Regions from separate parts of the Streptomonospora salina genome, predicted to be linked through region 2. Evidence: predicted binding sites of a transcription regulator. Region 2 holds the regulator's gene; the other holds the start of a gene.
What was found. The regulator LexA, encoded in region 2, represses DNA repair genes until DNA is damaged. The targets are predictions, from matches to a motif close to TCGAACANNTGTTCGA.

Region 1 (3,404 bases), 180 kb from region 2:
ACTTCGGCGTAGTCGCGCACCCTCCGCAGCAGCCGGTTGGCGATGCGGGGGGTGCCGCGCGAACGCCCGGCGATCTCGGCGGCGGCGTCGCCGTCGACCTCGACGCCCAGCAGGCCGGCCGAGCGGCGCAGGATCCACTCCAGGTCGGCGGCGTCGTAGAAGTCCATGTTGGCCGTGAAGCCGAACCGGTCGCGCAGCGGTGCGGGCAGCAGTCCCGAACGCGTCGTGGCGCCGACCAGGGTGAAGGGGGCGACGTCCAGCGGGATGGCGGTCGCGCCCGGCCCTTTGCCGACCATCACGTCCACGCGGAAGTCCTCCATGGCGACGTAGAGCATCTCTTCGGCGGGGCGCGCCATCCGGTGGATCTCGTCGAGGAACAGCACCTCGCCGTCGTGCAGGGTGGACAGCACCGCGGCGAGGTCGCCGGAGCGCTCGATGGCCGGTCCGGAGCTGATGCGCAGGGGCGCGCCGAGCTCGGCCGCGATGATCATGGCCAGGGTGGTCTTGCCCAGGCCCGGCCCGCCGGAGAGCAGCACGTGGTCGGGGGCCCGGCCGCGCCGCTGAGCGCCGCGCAGCACCAGCGACAGCTGCTGGCGGACACGCTCCTGGCCGACGAAGTCGTCCAGGCTGCGCGGACGCAGCGCTCCTTCCAGCGCACGCTCGTCGGAGTCGGCGTCGGCCGCGACGGCGTCGCGCTCGTAGTCGCTCATCGTGTGTGCTCCTAAGACCGGCTGAGCCTGCGCAAGGCGCTGCGCAGCAGCACGGCCACATCGGGGGAGTCGGCGGCCTCGGGGGCGACGGCCTCGGCCGCGGTTTCGGCGTCCTTGGCCGACCATCCCAGGTTGACCAGCCCCGAGACCACCTGCGGGCGCCACGGCGCCTCGGCCGCGGGAGGCGCGGCACCGTGCTCGGCGACGGCGGGGTCGGCGGCCGGGGGCGGACCGAGCTTGTCGCGCAGTTCCAGGGCGATGCGCTGGGCGCCCTTGGGTCCGACGCCGGGTACGCGGGTGAGGGCGGCGGTGTCTTCGGAGGCGACGGCCGAACGCAGGACGTCGGGCGTGTGCACGGCGAGGATGCCCAGCGCCAGGCGCGGCCCGACCCCGCTCGCCTGCTGGAGCCGTTCGAAGACCTCGCGCTCGTCGTCGTCGGCGAATCCGTAGAGGGTCAGCGACTCCTCGCGGACCACCAGCGAGGTGGGGACGGTGGCCTGCTCGCCCACCCGCAGGCCGGCCAGGGTCGTCGGTGTGCAGTGCACGGTCATGCCGACGCCGCCGACCTCGATCACGGCGGTCCCTCCGGTGCGGGCGGCCACGCGGCCGCTGAGGAACGCGATCACGTCGGCGTCACCTTCCGGGGGTTTCGGGGGTCGGACGGGTGCGGCGCGCCAGCTCCACCTTGCGGGCGAGGTCCTGCTGGGCCTGGGCGATGCGGTCCCGGGCACCGCCGCGCCAGATGTGGCAGATGGCCAGTGCGGCGGCGTCGGCGGCGTCGGCCGGTTTGGGGGCGGCGTCCAGGCCCAGCAGCCGGGCGACCATGGTCTGCACCTGGGCCTTGTCGGCGCGTCCGCTGCCGGTGATGGCGGCTTTGGCTTCGCTGGGCGTATGCAGCGCGACGGGGAGTCCGCGGCGGGCCGCGCACGTGATCGCGATCGCGCTGGCCTGGGCGGTGCCCATGACGGTGCTGACGTTGTGCTGGGCGAAGACCCGCTCGACGGCGACGGCGTCGGGGCGGTACCGGTCCAGCCAGTCCTCGATGCCGTGTTCGATGCCCAGGAGCCGCTCGGGCAGGTCGGCGTCGGCGCCGGTGCGCACGACCCCGGCGCCCGACAGCGCGAGGGACCGCCCGACCGCGCCGTCGACCACTCCCACTCCGCACCGGGTCAGCCCCGGATCGACCCCCATGACTCGCACGCCGCTCCTCCCTCGTCCGCACCGGCCGGGCGGGCGCTGCCTGCCCGTGCGGGCGCTCCGCCGTTCCCGACAGCGGCTCTGCGCGCCGCGGCGCCGTCCTCGAACGCCCGTTCGCAGGCTCCGAGCCTATCGGGAACCGGCGACGCTCCTCTCCCCCGCCCTTCGGCGCGTCCGCCCTCGGCCGCGGCCCGTTGTGTCGGGTGCACCGAAAACGAGCGCGGGGTTTCAACCGTTCTCCAGCACTGTGCCGGTGAGAACCCCGCGCTCGGTGAGGACCGGGGCACCACCCCCGACAAGACCCGGCGGACTCCGCCGACGGGCGCCGCCCGCGGAGCACCCGCCGGCTCACATGCCGCTGCGGGCGCGGAGCGCGGCGAGGTGCTCACTGATGCGGAACAGCACGATCAGCACTTCCAGGACCACACGCGTGAGCAGCACCGACACGGCTCCGCCGACCAGTGCTCCCAGCAGGGCCAGCAGGCCGGCCAGTGCGTTGTGGGATATGAGGTCGAAGGAGCCGACGATCCCGCTGAGGGTGGAGATCGCGATCAGCACCAGGCCGAGGACGAACAGCACCTTGGTGATCCGGGTGGTGACGAAGCTGCGGAACTCGAAGTCGAACAGCGCCGTGACGAAGTTGGGGCCGGCCGCGGGCGGCGGAGCCGCCGGGCCGGGACCGGGCGCGCCGTAGGGCGGCTGGTGCGGCGGCTGCTGCCGGCCCTGCTGGGGGCCGGACGCGCCCGGCTGGCCCGGCTGGCCGGGATAGCCCGCAGGATCGGAGTAGCCGGACGGATCCGGCCCGGGCCGGGAACCGTAGTCGGGACGGCCGGACTCGTCGGGGGTGTCACCGGGGGGATTCATGGGGCCTCGCTCACGCGGCTGGGCGGGACTGCTTCGGCGGTTGGCCACCCTACCGCGCGCGGCCGCGCGCAGCGGGGCGAGCGGGCGGATCCGCGGCACCCGGGCGGCCCGGCGGGCGCGAAACGCCGCACGCCCCGCTCCGGGACCGGAGTGCGGGGCGTGCGGCGTACGGGCGCGGAGGCGCGGGGACTCTAGCCGAGCTTGGCCATGACGTCGTCGGGGATGTCGGCGTTGGTGTAGACGTTCTGCACATCGTCGGAGTCCTCCAGGGCGTCGACCACGCGCATGACCTTCTTCGCGTCGTTCTCGCCTACCCGGACCTCGACGCTGGGCAGGAAGGAGACCTCGGCCGAGTCGTACTCGATGCCCGCTTCCAGCAGTGCCGTGCGCACGTTGACGATCTCGTTGGGTTCGCTGACGACCTCGAAGGACTCGCCGAGGTCGTTGACGTCCTCGCCGCCGGCTTCGACCACCGCGAGGGTGACGTCGTCCTCGGTGGCGCTGTCCTTGGAGACCGTCACGACGCCCTTGCGCGTGAAGAGGTAGGACACCGATCCGGCGTCGCCCATCGAGCCGCCGCTGCGGGTGACCGCCATGCGCACCTCGGAGGTCGCGCGGTTGCGGTTGTCGGTG
Region 2 (3,404 bases):
CCATGGTGTCGATCCTGCGCAGGAACGGTACGAACTCGGGGGCCAGGATCCGGTTCACCTCCGATGCCAGGTGCAGCCCGTCCAGGTCCTCGCCGTCGCGGATCCGGGCGATGCCGTAGCGCAGGTCGGACAGGGTCTCCTCGGCCCGCCCGAAGTCCATGGATCCGGCGGCCTCGGCCTGGCGGACCTGCTCGGTGATCTGCCGGTCGACGGTGTCGAGGTAGCGCCGGCCGGGCGGGGCGGCGAGGACGAGCGCCCGGGGCGGATGCGCGTCGACGATCGTGTGTGCGTTCAGCGCGAACAGCGCCCCTTCGCTGTGGCCCACCACCATCAGCCGGGACGGGTCGACCTCGGGCCGGTCGGCGAGGTGGGCGTAGGCGTCGGCGAACTCCTCGGCGAAGACGTCGTAGCCGACCGTCGCGTCGTCGTCGCGTGCGGCCATGCCCGTCTTGCCGCTGCCGAGTTTGTCGTAGCGCAGTGACGCCACCCCGGAGTCGGCCAGTACGCGCGCGAAGTTCTCGTTGGTTCCCGCGTCGGGCCGGGCCGGGTTGTCGCCGTCGCGGTCGGTGGGGCCGCTTCCGGAGACGATCAGCGCGGCGGGCAGGTCCGTGCCGCCGCCGGGCGGCAGCGCGAAGGTGCCGTGGAGGGTGTCGGGTCCGCTCTCGAATGTCACAGGGAGCTGCTGCGGGCGGACGCCCGGCGGTTCGGGGGCGGTCCCGGAGCCGCCGGATCCGTCGCCGGGGGCGCAGCCGGCGGCGAGCAGGACTGTCAGGAGCACGGACGGGGCGGTGGCGCGAAGGGCGGCGCGGACGGGCATGGTCCCACCGTAGTGGCCGGGTCCGCCCCGGGCTGTGGCCGGCGCGGTCGGCGGCGGCCGCGCCGGGGACCTTCGTGCCCGCGGGACCGGGACGCCTCGGCCCGTACACGCTGTGCTGCCGAACCGGTGGCGGCACCGGCCTTTGGTCCCTGGCGCTTCTGCCGCGTTGTGGTCTAGCGCGCCGCGTGTCCAGGCGGCGAAGCGCCGCCGGACGGATCGGGAGCGGGATAACCGTTGAATTCCGAAAACGTGTCGGGCCCGTGATCAGTAAGCCGGATCACGGGCCCGTGCCGAAGCGATTCGAATTCGTTACCGGACGCCGCCGGTGCCTCACACGCGTCGCAGAACGGTGACGACCTTGCCGAGAATGGTGGCGTCGTCACCGAGAATCGGCGTGTAGTCGTCGTTGCGCGGCAGCAGCCACACATGGCCGTCGTCGCGTTTGAAGGTCTTGACCGTGGCCTCGTCGTCCAGCAGTGCAGCGACGATGTCGCCGTTGTCGGCGTCGGGCTGCTGGCGGACGACGACCAGGTCGCCGTCGGTGATGGCGGCATCGACCATCGAGTCGCCGACCACGTTCAGCATGAACAGCCGGCCCTCGCCCACGAGCTGCTTGGGGAGGGTGAGCACGTCCTCGATGGACTCCTCGGCCAGGATCGGGCCGCCGGCGGCGATGCGTCCGACGACCGGAACCGCCGTGGCCCGGGATTCGTCGGCCTCGGGGGTCTCCTCCAAGTGGTCCCACGAGCGGACCGGAGCCTGTCCCGGAATGCGGATTTCGACCGCGCGTGGGCGGTTCTGATCGCGATAGAGATAGCCTTTGCGTTGCAACACCTTCAATTGGTGCGCCACACTGGACGGGCTCGATAGCCCCACCGCGTCGCCGATCTCCCGGATCGACGGTGGATACCCGCGCTGCCGCACGTAACGGTGGATGCAGTTCAACACGCTCTGCTGGCGGGCGGTAAGCTTCGGTGCTCCCTCGGCGCCGTCAGCGGAGTCCTGCGGATCCGCGGGTGGAGCGGCAGTGGACCGGAGTGCGGTGACGGACCCCCCGCCCGCGTGAGGTTCCTGGGTTCCGTGGTTCTCCTCCGGCACGGCCGGCCTCCTCGGGGGTCGGTTGTTCTGGATGCGGCTATCGGTGCAGGCGTCAGGCGGATCCCCCCGACACGTGGGACCGGCCCGTCGATCGATCTTCGCCAGCGGTAGCGCGCGTGCGACCACGTCGAGTGGCAGCGCCGATACCGCAGCGAAACATGTCCAACGCTACTGCGTGCACACGGCAATATCAAACAAACGTTCGAGATGGTGCTGAAAATTTCGCGCGGATGCGGTAGGAATCGAACGTTAGTTCTAATGGACTGGCGTACGAAGGTGAGGGCTGTGTGGCCATGACTCTGTCTGCGTCTCGATCCGCCGCTGCATTCGAATCCCCCGTGGACTGGCCGGACGCACCGGCTCCCGACTCTGCCGCCCGGCCCGGCCGCCGCGGCCGCCGCTCCCGGCTGTGGGTGGTGCCGGCCCAGGCGCCGCCGCCGGCCGACGAGTCCGCCCGCCTCGGCGGAGCGGCAGCGGCCGACACGATCCCGGGCGCGCACAACGGTGCGCTGTTCGACTGGGAGCGGCAGCTTCCGGAGTGGAGCTGCGCCGAATCCGCGGCCGAAGCCGCGGCCGTACCCGCCCAGCCGGCTCCGGACCGCTCCCGGCGACGGCCGGTGCATCCGGACCCCGAGCCCGCCCGGGCGTCCCGCGCCCCGGCCACGGCGCTGGCCGCCGCCGTTCGGGTCTGGAGCGACCGCCTCACCCGCCGCGGGCGCATCGTCGTGGGCACCGCCGCCTCGGTGCTGGCCACCGCCGCGCTGGTGGCGCTGGCCACGGCCGCCGCCACCGCCGGCGCCGCCGCATCCGGCGCGGCCCCCGAATCCGCTCTGCGCGAGGAACCCCCCTCCACCGTCGTCGTCCGCGACGGCGACACGCTCTGGGACATCGCCGAGCGCGTGCGACCCGGCGACGACCCCCGCAGCACCGTGCACAGGATCGTGCGGGTGAACGGTCTCGGCGAGTCCGAGCTCGAACCGGGCCAGGAGCTGGAGATGCCGGACTTCTGACCGGACCCGTACCGGGACCGCCGGCGAACCGGTCGCGCCGGGACAGCCCTGTCGGCCGCCGGCCGAATTCGGGCGCCGCTGTACCGGCGCCGCGGCAGCTGCGCCGGTGCCGCCCTGGAGATATCCCACCGCGCTCTCCACAGCGGCGGTGACGGGTCCCGATGCGCCGTACACGCGCCCCGCGGCCCCGGCCGGGCTCCGGCGTGTACGCGCCCGAGCGGGCGGCGCGGGCGAGTAAGGTACCGACCGGTCGCCGCCGCGTCCGGTGCCGGGAATCCGCCCGGTGCGCCGCCGGTGTGCGCGTCCGCCCCCTTCCCGCCGCCGGCGCGGCCTCTCCGGGCCGGCCCCGCCGCCCCGGAGAGGCCCCGGGCGACCGGATTCCGTGTTCGCGGTCGGCCGTGCTCGGGATGTGGGTCTGGGCACAGGAGTCCGGTCCGGCGGGCGGGAACGCAGGCGGCACGCCCGGCCGCTGCGCGTTT

Region 1: a site for LexA is predicted at 2,010-2,025, ahead of ruvC (crossover junction endodeoxyribonuclease RuvC). Genes of this name have one in related genera too.

The regions. Positions count from the first base shown of each region.
Region 1 covers NZ_JACHLY010000001.1:4,707,174-4,710,577, reverse strand. Annotated here, with positions in the region: gene ruvB (Holliday junction branch migration DNA helicase RuvB) at 1-710, opposite strand, end outside; gene ruvA (Holliday junction branch migration protein RuvA) at 722-1,336, opposite strand; gene ruvC (crossover junction endodeoxyribonuclease RuvC) at 1,344-1,910, opposite strand; gene HNR25_RS21310 (DUF4282 domain-containing protein) at 2,256-2,771, opposite strand; gene HNR25_RS21305 (YebC/PmpR family DNA-binding transcriptional regulator) at 2,963-3,404, opposite strand, start outside.
Region 2 covers NZ_JACHLY010000001.1:4,529,767-4,533,170, forward strand. Annotated here, with positions in the region: gene HNR25_RS20515 (alpha/beta hydrolase family protein) at 1-817, opposite strand, end outside; gene lexA (transcriptional repressor LexA) at 1,148-1,765, opposite strand; gene HNR25_RS25465 (LysM peptidoglycan-binding domain-containing protein) at 2,254-2,925, shown strand.